2 regions of the Bifidobacterium crudilactis genome follow, and region 2 is predicted to be linked to the other one. Evidence: riboswitches for the same ligand, from Rfam matches in the RefSeq annotation. Region 2 holds a riboswitch; the other holds the start of a gene.
What was found. Region 2 has a riboswitch for fluoride ahead of DB51_RS09315 (inorganic diphosphatase). Riboswitches for the same ligand answer to the same signal wherever they lie in the genome.

Region 1 (7,285 bases), on a different contig from region 2:
AGATTTTCCTCCGCGAATTCGTGGGAGCGGGAAACGCCATTATCGTTCCCACCCCCGCGTACATGCCTTTCCTGAGTGTTCCCCGGCTGTACGGAGTGGAGGTTATCGAAATTCCCATGCTGCAACGCAAGGGAGGCTGGGAATTCGATTTCACTGCCATCGAAGACGCATTCCGCCAGGGATGCAAGGCCTTCGTGCTCTGCAATCCCCACAACCCTATCGGTAAGGTGCTCACCCGCGAAGAGATGCTCACGCTTTCTGCACTGGCCGAACGCTTCGACGTCCGCGTGTTCTCCGACGAGATTCACGCATCCTTCGTTTTTGATGACGCCGTGCACACGCCTTTCGCCTCGATCAACGAGACCACGGCAAGGCAGGCCGTCACGGCGACATCCGTGTCCAAGGCCTTCAACGTCCCGGGAACCAAATGTGCCCAGGTGATTCTGACGAATCCTGACGATTACGCCCTGTGGATGCGCAAGGCTGAATGGTCGGAACACCAGACGGCAACCATTGGTGCGGTGGCCACCATCGCGGCATATGAGCACGGCGGAGAATGGTTTGACGAGATGTTTCCATACGTGTTGCGCAATAGGGATTATGTCGATGAGCAGATGCGCACCAGATTCGCGACTGTGGGTTATGTGCGGCCTCAGGGCACCTATATCGCGTGGCTCGATTTTCTTCCTCTGGGCCTGCACGATCCTGCGGCCTTCTTCCTCGATAAGGCGAAGGTCGCCTTGACTGACGGGGAGGCCTGCGGGCGAATCGGACAGGGGTGTGTGCGCATGAATTTCGCCATGCCCTACCCGCTGTTGCAGGAATGCTTCGACCGGATGCACCGTGCTTTGCTTTCGGCCGGCATCGTCTGAATAGCTGACGGCGGAGGCTCACTTTTCTGATGAGAGACCGTGAGCTGCGCCCGTGATTACGTTCATGGTGAATCGCCGTGGCCGAAGGCGCGATGCTCTGTAGCCTGATTCTCAGGAAGCGGTACACCACCAAGGATGCGAAGGCGCGATTATGAGCGAATCAGTTACCGATGCGAAGACGGACGACGCGGTTGCAGGCACGCCGAGGGAAGGTACTCGGCCAAGGGATGACTCCGCGTTGTACGGCTTCAGCGTGAAAACCATCAAGGGCGAGCAGCAGAGCCTTGCCGATTACCGAGGACAGGTGCTGCTTATCGTGAACACCGCCACGGAGTGCGGCTTTACGCCGCAATACGATGGCTTGGAAGCGCTGTACGGCAAATTCCATGACCGTGGCTTCGAGATTCTGGACTTCCCATGCAATCAGTTCGCCGGTCAGGCACCTGGAAGCGACGAGGAGCTGGGAAGCTTCTGCAAGCTGCGTTTCGGCACCACTTTCACGACATTCGCGCGCATCGACGTCAACGGTGAGCACGCCGACCCCCTGTATAACTGGCTCAAAGAGCAGAAATCAGGTATCGCTGGTGGACGCATCAAATGGAATTTCACCAAATTCCTCATCGACCGCGAGGGCCGTGTGGTGAAACGCTATGCACCGTCGACCACTCCGGAGGCGATAGAAGGGGATATCGCCGCGCTGGTCTGAGTCATTCACCTCCTCGGTTCTGCCATTGCTGTGCCGCGTAACCGGAGATTCCGGCGCAGCGTTGTCCTATGGCCAGTGCAGGATGCGGCATCTCGACATTGCCTGCCGATGCTCACATAGTGGTCTGAGCTACCCGACACCTCTTCCATGCCCGCTACATTGCGGGATTGGAAGGGGATGGGATAAATGTCTCGTATCGTGCAGTTCGGCACATGGCTTACTCGTTGGTTTACGGTTGTTGTGGTGGTCTGGGCCATTATTAACTTCTTTCTGCCGCAGACCAGCATGTGGGCGAAAAGCTATACCAATTATTTTCTGAGCATCATTCTCTTCGGCATGGGCATGACTCTGAGCATCGACGATTTCAAGCGCATCGTGAAGATGCCGCTCATGGTCATCGTCGGGACCATCGCCCACTATGTCATCATGCCGCTGCTGGCAGTGGCGCTGTGCAAGATTTTCCAGCTTGACGGCATGATAGCCGTCGGTGTCATCCTCGTGGGATGCTGCCCTTCGGGGACCTCGTCCAATGTCATGTCCTTCCTGTCGCGAGGCGACGTGGCTCTGGACGTGTCGATAGGTCTGCTCTCGACCTTGTGTGCGCCTATCATGGTGCCTCTGCTGATGAGTGGACTGGCCAGCCAGTATGTGCAGATTCCCGTCACCAAGCTGTTCCTGACTGCTCTCGAAGTGGTGCTGATTCCTGTGGCCCTGGGTGTGGCGGTTCATGCGATATTCGGCAAGAAGGTCCAGAAGGTCACGGTCGCTCTTCCTGCGATATCGCAGATAGCGATACTCGTCATCATCGGAGTGGTGGTCTCCGTCAACAATGCCAAACTCTTCACCGTCGAGACGGCCATGGTGCTTCCTGTGGTGATGCTGCATAACCTTTGCGGTTACGGACTCGGCTATCTGTTCAGCCGCCTGATGTTCAAGGTGTACCCCCAGGGTTTCAAATACGCCCAGCAGAAGGCCATCACCTTCGAGGTCGGCATGCAGGATTCGGCGCTCGGAGCCACTCTGGCGCTCCAGGCCTTCGCCGCGAACCCCGTGGTGGCGATTCCTTCGACCTTCTTCAGTGTGTGGCACAACATCTCAGGGTCGGTGCTGTCGTCCTGGTGGCGTCGGCATGACGATGCCTACGATATCGCCGCCGATTCTCAGCACGGCGAGCACCGCAGTGCCAATCGCGAGGGCCTCAAGGAAGCCGCGCAGGTCTAGATTCCGCACCGAGCCGTATCCACCGCTCGCATCGGATGATGCATCCGATGGTGTAGGGATTATTGCCATGCCATGGAGTGCTGCCGCATCAAGGCCTTGCCGTTCCAGCCCTGATACGGCGACTGGAATGGCAAGGCTATGAAATCCCTACACAACGCCGTATTCGTGCCTCATCGTGCGATGAAATATCCCAAAGAGACCGTCGCCACCGGTGCAATCATGGTCGCGAAGGCATAGAAGGACGCGGCCGCGATTTTTTTCTGTCTGGACAATGACACCATTTCGTTGATTGCCGTCGAGAAGGTGGAAAAACCGCCGAGCAGACCCGTCGCCAGCAGCAGATGCACAGGTGACGAGACGGTCTGCGAGGCATAGAGTGCTGCGACAATGCCCGTTGCCAGGCCTGCAGTGATGTTGATGCTGAAGGTCGCGACCGGGAATACGGTCATCCACCGTGATTTGATGACACCGTCGACGAGATAGCGAAATACCGAACCGATGCCGCCGCAGGCGCAGACGGCTAAGGCGAGCGCGATATCGTTCATCGTTGCGCCCCCTGCGGTTCGTCGGATGTCGAAGATGCCGAAAGTTCGGGATTGTTCCGGTGATCCACAAGCCAGTTGCCCATCCTGACACCGAGTAGTGCGACGATGAAACCACCTGCGAATGTCAGTATGAGATACACCATGCCGCCGAGCACATTGTTGCCCTGCGATGAGGTGAAGACCTCCAGAGCAAGCGCGGAGAGCGTGGAGAGCCCACCGCAGACTCCCATGCCGAAGCCTCTGCTGATGAGTTCGCGGCGTTTGGCATGAATCCAAGGTGCCTGTGCAAGATAGGTCACCAGCCCCGCATAGCAGCAGGAGGCAATCATATTGACGAGGAATGTGCCGAGGTGAAAACTGCCCACCCCGTGTGCGTCCTGACTGCCGATAACAGGCAGGAATGACATCGCATACCGCAATCCGGTGCCGAGCGCACCGCCGACGAAGACCACCACGCAGACCGTGGCATTCGCAAAGGGATAGGGTTTGGCGGTATCCGTTGATTGGGACATGACAATCCTTTCGTATGGACGAGCAGCGATGCGAAGAACCATATGACCTGTGGGTCGATACGGCGCATCCATCCAGGCATGCCCGTCGGTGCAGGGAACAGGCCCTTGCATCCAGACGAATAGGAACTATCAGCAGTACGCGGTTCGGAGGGAAGCTCCAGGCGAGTTCCATCGCCACGAATGATGGTACACCTTGTGTGGGGCGAGAGACGGTATCGTTTTACAACTCCGACGTACCCGGAGTTCAGGCGGATGAGCTCAGTGCACGAAGACCCGTATCAGCTCCACAGCCACCGAAAGAAGCCAGAATCCTGCTATGACCAGATACGGCCACTTGTGGGCCACAGAGATTGCGATGAATTCCCTGATGAAAGCCGTTGGCCAGTAGTAACCCTTGGTATGGCTTCCCACGCCGTCCGCGGATACCCCAACCTTGTGGGCATACTCCGCCGCGCGGAACACATGGTAGTCACTGGTGACCAGAGCGCAACGGTAGCGTGCGCCCCCCGAATGCGCGTCCATAATCTGTTTGGAAAATCTGAGATTCTCAAGGGTCGTGGTGGATTTGTCCTCGTTGAGCACCGACGATTCGGGAACCTGCCGTTCGTTCACCAGATATGCTTTCATCGCCGCTGCTTCCGAAACCTCCTCATCCGCGCCTTGCCCTCCCGAGACGATGAGCAGCGGACGTCTGCCTTGTCTGTTCCACAACCGCAACGCCGTTTCCAGCCTGCCACGCAGCAGAGGCGTCGGCTTGGTGCCGTCCAGTCCGGCGCCGTGAACGATGATGTAGTCGTAGTGCCTTTTCCGGGGCAGCAGACGGTAGAACCAGGAATAGACCAACAGCGCCACGAAAGAGAAGAAGAACCAGAGGCCTTCGAACACGATCAACGATGCGATGCCGTTCAGCCAGGCCGGGGCGTGCAGGAGTGACAACAGGGGGACCATGGCCAGATACATCACGATGACTACGGCAAGAACCGCCGGAAGTGCTGTCGACATCGACAGCCCCTCATGCCGTATGACCAATACCGAATTCCATATCAGGAACAGCACCACCACAACAGGGCATGCCACAACGGCCAGCAAAACCGGAAGCACCATCCATTCCTGCCCGAAACCGAACAGCAGGCATGTGGCCAGCAGAATCAGAAATATCGTCAGGTATATTGCATTGCGAAACTGTCGGGGCTCTCTCAGATAGGAGAAGAGAAACAGTAGACCGAAGAACGCCACCGGTCCGTAGATGAGTATCTGCCCAAACAAGATTTCCATGCAACTCCGCTTTCTCTCCGCGCTCGCGGCCATGAACCGAAGCACACTAGAGATTCTACATAACAAGTCCTGTCGGCAATGGACTGGATACTGGTTCCAACGCTTGCTGTGGAGGTTGATTCCGGTGCCTTCCATCAGGCAGCGTGATATGTGTGCCAGTGCGACATGTCGGAAGGATTATCATGAAGGTTCTTGTCATTACCAGCAATCCGGAGGTCGACAGCCTCACCAATGCAGTGGCCGAGTCATTCATGGCGGGCGCGATTGCAGGCGGTGTCGAAACCGAGTTGCTCGATCTGTACGCCGAGGGCTTCAACCCTGTGTATTCATCTGAGGACCGCGCTCATTATCTTGGTCAGGCGCCGGTTCCTCGGGATGTGTCGGTATTGCAGGATCGTCTTGTCTCCGCTGATGTGATAGCTCTGGTGTTTCCCATCTACTGGTATACGATGCCCGCGATGATGAAGGGATTCTTCGATCGCGTGATATGCCGAGGATTCGCCTACGGGAAAGACGGTTTACCGGGTGCGCTGGCGGGCAAGAAAGTCAGGATATTCGCACTGAGCGGAGGTACGGAGGACTGGTATAAGACCAGCGGCATGGACAAGGCGCTGCAACTGCAGATCTGCGACCGGACCTTCAGGCATTACTGCGGCGTTGATGACGTGGTCATGGAGTATGTCGACGGGCTGACCATGGGGGACGACGGTCCAGAGGCGCGTAACGAAGCCGCCGCGAAGCTCATGCGTGTCGCGCGGATGGGTGAGGCGATGGCGGCAAATCAGGACCGCTAACCTCGTCGAAACATGGCTCGCTTAACCTGTCCGCAAGTCTTTCGCCGATATGCATGGCAACGCCCATCTCGGCGAAAGGCACCACAGACACGGCAGAGTCATAGAGACCGACGACCGGTACATACGACCGGTACATACAATCAGGGCGGTGCGTCTTGGAGCCACAACCAGCGACATCACAACACGCTTCTGAATCGAACCATGTCACAGACAAGGCTTGCAGCATACGGTGGCGTGAATGAGCTGAATAAACGCTGAATTCGTCATGTAGGCTTGATGCATGTCCTTTTTTGATAGCTTCGCAGGTATGTTCGGTCCAGGAAAGAACCCCAATCGGCAGCGTGACGACGATGATCCCATCATCCTCGACGTTCGGACGGATGGTGAGGCTCCCGACGACGAACCACGTGCCGACAAGGGCTCCTCAGGCCGGCAACCGCCATCGAAACGCCTCAAGGGTGCTGCTGGACGGCACTTTTCATGGGGCCGGGCGCTGGGCCTGCTGGTCGTGGTGCTCATTGTCATAGCGACGCTATTCGTGCTGCTCGCACGATTCGCCACCGATGTCATGTGGTACTCGCAGCTTGGATTCGCGAGTGTGATCTGGACGCAGCTCGGCGTCAAGGTCGGCTTGTGGATTGCATACGCTCTGATGATGGCCGCGGTAACGTACGTGTCGGCGACCTTGGCGATACGCGCGCGGCCCGATGCCTCGGACGGTTCCAAGATTCGTGTGCGGGGTGATGTCATAGAGATCGGCAAAGGCGTCAGCTCGCGCTTTGCAAGGCGCATCGCCGTCGTGGTGTCGCTGATTGTCGGACTGCTGTTTGGGTCCCAGTTCAATACCGAGTGGTCACAGATTCTTCTGATGTTCAACGGACAGTCATTCGGCGTCAAGGACCCGCAATTCGGCATCGACAACGGCTTCTACGTCTTCGTTCTCCCCGGTCTGCAGCTGCTCGTCCGCGCTCTGCTCGTACTGTTGTTGGCGGCATTGGTGTTCTCGTTGGTGACGCATGTGCTGATGGGAGCCGTACGTCTGACGATGCCTGTGCAAGGACGCGGCATCGTCAACATGACGAAGCGTTCGCGCAGACAGCTCGGCATATGGCTGATGCTGACCATGATGGTCTGGGCCGTCAGCAGGCTCCTGGGTGTTTTCGACCTGCTCTTCGAGCAGGGTGACCGTATCACCGGAGCCTCATATACTTCGGTTCACGCCACTGTACCCGTGTCCATCGTGTTGGCGGTGCTGATCGCCGTGCTCGGCATCGTGCTCGGCATATGGATTATGAAGGCGAAGGGGCTCGGGGAATCTTCTCAGCCCGCCTCATCGGCGATGGCCGCATTCAGACAGTGG
Region 2 (7,285 bases):
TGAGAGCATCGAACAGGCTGCATAATTCATATGTGAAGCAAATCGCATCCGGAAATCCAGTGTAGTCAGTTCTTTCTGGCCAGACCGCGTGTATACACCGGTAATCATGGGCTTGTAAGGGGGGTGGCGGAGACTGGAGAATCAGTCCAAGAACAAACTCGATTAGTGCTGTGGGAGGCGACAGGGAATGTTGTCCACACAGTGGTTGGGATTCCTATAAACGACTTCCAGAGAATCTGAGCCTTGATAAATCCCGGTCAACTGGTCGTCACATATGATTTATTTGTTGTTATACAGAATCTCACAGTCTCATGGCGACGTATACAGGCCGGCAGTCCAAGCCATTATTGTTTACCTTGAGGGTTACGATTTTCTTTCTGATAGCAGGCATATCAAGTGCATCATCGTCGATCTGAGCATGAGATACTGTCACCTCCTCTAAGTCATTGCTCATCTCCCAACGCTGAAATGGTCATCAATCGGTTTCGTATCGTCTAGCTGTTAGAGCGGAATTTGGATACACGACAACTTCGTGCTCCATGTGCCATTGAGGACAATAAATCATTCCTCAATAAGGTATTTAGATTCCAGTAGGAGCCGACTCATAAAGACAGAATGAACTTAACGCCAGCAAACTCAAACTCTTATATGGCATCAATGAATAAATTACCAAACAGAACACAGTAGACTTAGCGCTTTCCGCCGATCATCGTCACGTCCGTCGCCTGCTGGATGCATCAAGATCGATCTGAAGATATTAGGAATCGCAGCGTTTAAAAGCTTGCAACGCTCATCAGAAGTCATCGGTCAACTGCATCCATCTATGGATGCAGTCATGATCGTATTTAAGAAGAACCGTTAGACCAGTATCAACATTTGTCGCTTCTCCTATTCAGACGGTCACGCCGAGACGTTAATTGTGAGACCAGAAATTCAAAACGATTTGAATCTAACTTAGAGAATCTGGCTAATCTCCTCAGTCGGAGTGCCTCGATCATAGAGCAAACGAAGGTTTATGATTGCAGTTCACCACTTGCCTCTGCAGTCCCACACTCCTGTAACGATTCCGCCAACCGCACCGAACAGACCGCTCGGGGGCTACGCCTTCGATGCAGCCAATTTCTGCTGACGCGCCACATCCGGCCACAGCACCGGCCAATGCCCCCGTCGATACCGTGATTGGCCATGCAGTTGTACCATGCCTTACTTGGGGCGCTGATTTTTTCCTCACCATATAACCCAGTCGCCGTCGGTTTTTGAGAAATAGTAATCGTGGCCTCATGGTCTGTTGCCAGAATCCACGCACCAACCGCGACCTCGGGGTAACGTTGTTCGAGCTGTTGCTTGTACGATGCAAGGCTTTCGATGGTCTTGTCTTGGCCGTCTTTGATGACGAGGACGTCCGGAGATCTCAATGCCAAGGTGTACTTGGTTCCGATCTTCAAAGTCGCCGTCGCCGAACGGGTCGCCTCATTGTCCGAATACGAGAGCACATAGCCTCCAGCGGTGGGTTCGGTGGATGTCGATACTTGTTTAACCTGCGTTGCAGGCTCTGCCGCTTGGGCATGCAGTTCTGATCCTGCCATGACGAAAACTAAGGCCAGGGCGAAGGAGAACAACACTGTTCCCACACGATAAATTGAACGCAACATATGCATGAACCTCTTTCTTCCAACAACGGTTGACGAGAAACCCCCTCATCAAGTTCTCGATTAAGAACCGTACCTTACTTTGCACCAATAACAGAATCGTGTATACTTGCCAACATGGATACTATTAACGATATTACAACCGATGACGACACCCACGACATCAGCACAGCGACACCGGCAGAGGCGAGGGAACTCCTCAAGCACAGCGGTGATGCCAGTGGCTTCATGCCGTACCGGGAGATCCGGTCGTACGGATGGACGGTCGCCTGGGTCTCGAGCGTCCAAGTCCTATTGTTCCTGACGCTCGGTGCGTGGTGGTCTGTCTCATGGTCCTGGAACGGCATCATTTTCCTCGGCATATGTGCGGTGCTGCTGTCGTTTTTCGCGGTACGCAGCGAACGCAATCACCGTCACATTCTGCCCCGTGGCAGCAAGCATCTCGAGCGTATCGTGTTGGGTTGGAGAAACGTACTCCTAGCGATAGGCTGCGTGCTGCTGGGCGCGGCGGCGTCGAGTGCCGGTCTACCCGCGTCGTTCAGCTCGACAGGGAGCAGGGGTCTAGGTTGGATGGCGTTGGTGGCAGGGATCATCTGCGCCGTCGGCTGTGCCTGCCGTCTAATCTTCGCGGTTCGACTCCTAGCAAGTAAGCGAACCGCATGAATCTCTCAGACGATCTGCAAGATTGGGACAGAATCATTCTCTCACCACTGAGATTCACGATTATGTCGCTGATCAACCAAGCTGACGCGGTCGGCTTCGCGGACATTCGCAGAGCCGCGCAGACCACTCCACAAACACTGAGTAAACAGGTCACCATCCTCGAAAACGCTGGATATATCAACGTCAGCAAGATTGCCCGCGGCAGACGCATACTCACCGAAATCAGCGCTACCGACGAGGGGCGGCGGGCATTCAAACGACAGATCGACATCCTCAAGCACATCGCCGACGCCCGCTAATCGTATGCATGCTACATCCTGCCCCTTGCATCAAACTCATGAACATCTCCGAGCAGAGCCATCATCAGAATGACCAGCCTGAGCGCCGATGCCCTATCGTATCGGCGCGGATAACGGGGTTTACTCATCGGCCTGCCGTTTTTGCGCCCAGGAGGCCAGTTCGGCGCGTCACAATTCAGACTCTATCATCACCACTGACTGCAAGCTTCAACGCTGGATTCTATTTGCAAGTGCAACGTTTGGCTTGTTGGCTGGTCTGGTTTGATGATAGGCCGAGTTTGGATATTTCCTCTTGCCATGCTTCGTTGGGCGTGTGGTAGTCCAGGAGTTTCATGGGGGTGTCGTTGATCTCGGTGACGATGTCGTCGAGTTCGGTTTGGGTCAGGTTCTTCAGGCTGGTGTGTTTGGGCAGGTAGCGGCGGATCATGCCGTTGCGGTTCTCGCTGCTGGCGCGCTGCCAGGGCGAGTATGGGTCGGCGTAGTAGGTGAGCATGCCCAGGGCCTCGTCCACGAGCCGGTGCAACGCGGATTCGGACCCGTTGTCCCAGGTCCGGTCGATGCGCGCCGCTGCGGGGATGTGGCTGTAGATCGCGTATTCGGCCCTGGCGGTCGCCGGTGCGCTTTTGGATTCGATGAGGCGGGCGAACAGCTTTCTGGTTTTGCGTTCGACCTGCGTGTCGACGCACCGCTTCGAGGGAGCCGAACCGATGACCGTGTCGGATTCGTAGTGGCCGAACGAACCTCGGTGGTCCACGACCTTGGGACGCAGGGCGAGTGGCACGCGCATCGGGATCGTCACACGCCCGGCCCTGCGGCCCGCCCGTCTGGTGCGGTGGCGTTTGGCCCGGGGCAGGTAGCGCCGCCAATCCTCGCCGTCCGCATGCCCCTGGTAGATCCACTGGTAGAGGCACTCGTGGCTGATCCGCATCGACGGGTCAGCCGGATACTCCAGTTTCAACCGGCCCTCGATCAGCTCGGGCGTCCAGCCACGCGTCAACGCGTCCGCCACCCACGCGTGCAGGCGCGCGTCCATCATGCGCCTGGGCTTCCTCGGCCTGCGCGAACGTGCCTCGGCCTTGCGCTGCGCGGTCAACGCCGAATAGAACGGGCCAGCCGTCCACGCCCCCGTCTTCAACCGCCCGGGATGGTAGGGCCGGTACGACTCGTTCTCGTTGGACGCGAACCACAGGCCACGCCTGAGCTCCCGGCTGATCGTGGAGGCGGAACGATGCAGCTGGCGGGCCACCTGCCGGATCGTCTCATGATCCCCGAAACGCAGCATCTCAATCCTGATCCGCTCACCCCCGGTCACATGCGTATAAGCTTTCATAGTGAGTGCAGCACCTCCCAAAGGTCGGAACATCAGCAATCCCAACCATAAGCGGTGTTGCACTTCTAACTAGAACTCAGGGGCTGTTATGCAACATCCAACCGCACATTTATCGTCCATTATCGTCGGAATCATTCCCGGGCAGCCTGATAGGGTGATCGAGAAGGCATGCGAGATGGCCGCATCAATGGCCCCTGTCAAGCTTCATCTTGTCTATGTGGATCCCACCCTTGTCAAGGAAGACGGGCATATCGAGCCCTTAGATCCCGACAGCATGGGCGTAACCGAGCGTGACAACTCGAAGCAACTGTCTGAGCATGCGCTCAAAATTGCCCGGGGTGCAGGCGCTGATGCTGATTACCATCTTCTGGTGGGAGACCCTGTGAAGGAGCTTGCGGAGTTCGCCCGTGAGCACGATGCCGTGATGATTGTGGTGGGCACCCGGGAGCGTGGGGCCTTGGCTGCGTTGCAGGAGTGGGTCAATGGGTCGGTTTCGGTGCGTCTGGCGCACACGCAGCACATTGCCGTTCTCACCGTTCCACTCGCCGACGAATACGATGATTGACCGTGCCTGCTATATTGGTGAGCATGGGTATGAAGTTACCCAAGATAGTTTGTCGCGGTCGTGATGAGCGTCTGAACCGCTGTTAGGCTGATGACTTCTGCAGAGATGCAGGGGTCTGTTTTTTTATCTCCCACATCTCCGCCAGAACGATGGGAGGAATATGAGCGCAACGAAAACCTTGTCCGTCCTTGTAGAGATACCACGGGGAGAGCGCAACAAGTATGAGATGGACCATGAGACAGGCAGGATCAAGTTGGATCGCACCCTGTTCACATCCATGGGCTATCCCGCCGATTACGGCTATGTCGAGGGGACACTGGGGGAAGACGGCGACCCCCTCGATGCCTTGGTTCTCGACGAGGTACCGGTATTCCCGGGATGCCTGATCAATGCTCGGCCAATCGGGCTGTTTGTCATGACCGACGAGCACGGTCCTGATTCGAAGGTTATCTGTGTGCCGGACGACATTCGATATGAGGGCGTGCTGGGTCTGGACGATGTCAGTGATTGGAAGAAGGCCGAAATCAAGCATTTCTTTTCCAACTACAAGTCGATAGAACCAGGCAAGCACGTCGATTCCGATCTGTCGTGGGCTGATCTGCCAGCGGCGCAGCAGGAAATCGCTGAGGCATTCGACAGAGCGAACCGAAAATAGTCTCAATTCATGAATGACTCGGGAAGTCACCGTATAGAGGCGGTGAACTCCTTGAAAAAAATTTCACAAGATAAAGGAACATATGATGAGCAAGATTTCGAATATTCACGCACGCGAGATTCTCGATTCGCGCGGCAATCCAACTCTGGAAGTCGAGATGACACTGGAGGACGGTTCTTACGGTCTTGGATCCGTTCCATCCGGTGCTTCGACCGGTGAGAACGAGGCCAACGAGAAACGTGATGGGGATGCGAAACGATATGACGGCAAAGGCGTGCAAACCGTCGTCGACGGAGTCAACGGTGAGATAGCCAAGGCGGTTGCCGGTCTCGATGCATCCGATCAGCGCCATCTCGATGAGACGCTGATTCGTCTGGACGGAACCGAGAACAAGTCTCGGCTCGGAGCCAACGCCATACTCGGCGTATCGCTGGCTGCCCTGCATGCCTCGGCGGCCTCGGCGCATCTGCCGCTCTATCAGTACATTGGTGGCACCAATGGGCACGTCATCCCGGTGACGGCGATGAATGTGCTCAACGGCGGCGTTCATGCCGTCTCGTCCAACGTGGACATTCAGGAATTCATGTTCACACCCGTTGGGTTTGACTCCTATCACGAGGCGCTGCGAGCCAACGTCGAGTCCTATCATGCTTTGAAGAAAGTCTTGATTGCGAAGGGGTTGGAAACCGGATTGGGTGACGAGGGTGGTTTCGCACCGAACCTCAAGTCCAATAGGGAGGCCTTCGACCTTCTGGTCGAGGCCATCGAAAAGGCGGGCTATGAGCCAGGTCGGCAGATTGCCATCTGCTTCGATTCCGCTGCCTCAGAGTTCTACGACAAAGAGAACGACGTCTACAACTTTGATGGTTCCAAGGCCAGCGCACAGGACATGGCTCAATTCTACGAGAGCCTGATTAACGAGTATCCCATTGCTTCCATCGAGGATCCATTCGATGAGAATGCATGGGACGATTTCAAGGCGCTCACCTCCAAGATTGGCGACAGAGTGCAGGTGATGGGAGACGATATCTTCGTGACCAACCCGAAGTTCCTACGCCGGGCGATCAGTGAGCACACCGCCAACTCCACGCTCATCAAGCTCAATCAGATAGGAACTGTGACCGAGACCCTCGAGGCGATCAAGCTTGCCAATCGCAACGGATTGACCACCATGGTGTCCCATCGTTCCGGCGAAACACCGGATGCGACCATCGCTGACCTTGCAGTCGGCGCCAACGCCATGCAGCTCAAGTCCGGCGCTCCGGCTCGTGGCGAGCGTGTGGCGAAGTACAATCAGCTGCTGCGGATCGAGGAACGGCTCGGCGACTCCGTCGAATATGCGGGACTGCACGCCTTCCCGCAGTTGGCAACACGCATCTGAGCCTCTGATCAGGATGCGCTTGCGTCCATGCCATATGGGTGCAAGCGCATCGCTTTCGCGCTGGCCAGATAGCTATGCACAACAAGGCCGCTCATGTGTATGGCCGCTGGTTGATTCCAGCGGCCATACTGTTACTGGGCTGCAGTTTCGCACGCTTAACAGGCCACATGTTGCATCATCCGAACGGCCCGTGCCACCGCTGCACGGTGAGTTGACAATTTCACATGTGTGACAACCAATTTCATGAACAATCCATTGCGCGCAAGCTGGTACAAATAACGAACGTTTACTACACAATCCCACGGCTCGGTGATCCGGGCCGTTTTTCATGCGAAAAAGTGTATAGAAACCCGTCTAACAATCAATGTGTAATAACATTATTGTTCTTATAGGTTTATACATTTTGTAGCACGAAAGTGTGATATGATGGTCCCATGAATCCAAGAATCGTGTTCGCCCGGTCTGCGCAGAAGCACAGCTACACGCTTGCCGACGTCACGCATGCGTTTGTCAATGCCACGCGAACGGAGGTGTACGAGCAGGGCGGGGATGTGATCTATAAGTTCACCGGCCTGCATCATGGCGACCCGCTGGTGCCGAGCATCGAGGTCATCATGAAACGGACCCCGGATGATGCGCTGGTCGTATTCCATGTGAACGCGGAGCAGGGCGGTTTCTGGGACAGGCCAGTGGAAGAGCAGCTTGACGATACCAATGAGTAGGCAGTCGGCATTTGAAGGATT

Region 1: another riboswitch for fluoride. It lies ahead of DB51_RS06375 (FluC/FEX family fluoride channel); the one in region 2 lies ahead of DB51_RS09315 (inorganic diphosphatase).

Annotation. Positions count from the first base shown of each region.
Region 1 is NZ_JHAL01000002.1:980,200-987,484, reverse strand. Features, by position in the region: gene DB51_RS06395 (MalY/PatB family protein) at 1-872, shown strand, start outside; gene DB51_RS06390 (glutathione peroxidase) at 1,024-1,578, shown strand; gene DB51_RS06385 (bile acid:sodium symporter family protein) at 1,765-2,799, shown strand; gene DB51_RS06380 (fluoride efflux transporter FluC) at 2,970-3,344, opposite strand; gene DB51_RS06375 (FluC/FEX family fluoride channel) at 3,341-3,856, opposite strand; fluoride riboswitch at 3,970-4,041, opposite strand; gene DB51_RS06370 (YdcF family protein) at 4,115-5,131, opposite strand; gene DB51_RS06365 (NAD(P)H-dependent oxidoreductase) at 5,314-5,925, shown strand; gene DB51_RS06360 (UPF0182 family membrane protein) at 6,206-7,285, shown strand, end outside.
Region 2 is NZ_JHAL01000003.1:1,484-8,768, reverse strand. Features, by position in the region: gene DB51_RS09345 (DUF488 domain-containing protein) at 1-25, shown strand, start outside; gene DB51_RS09340 (hypothetical protein) at 1,014-1,658, opposite strand; gene DB51_RS09335 (hypothetical protein) at 1,767-2,312, shown strand; gene DB51_RS09330 (transcriptional regulator) at 2,309-2,611, shown strand; gene DB51_RS09325 (IS30 family transposase) at 2,832-3,941, opposite strand; gene DB51_RS09320 (universal stress protein) at 4,030-4,506, shown strand; fluoride riboswitch at 4,523-4,613, shown strand; gene DB51_RS09315 (inorganic diphosphatase) at 4,667-5,161, shown strand; gene eno (phosphopyruvate hydratase) at 5,247-6,542, shown strand; gene DB51_RS09305 (hypothetical protein) at 6,977-7,264, shown strand; gene DB51_RS09300 (hypothetical protein) at 7,257-7,285, shown strand, end outside.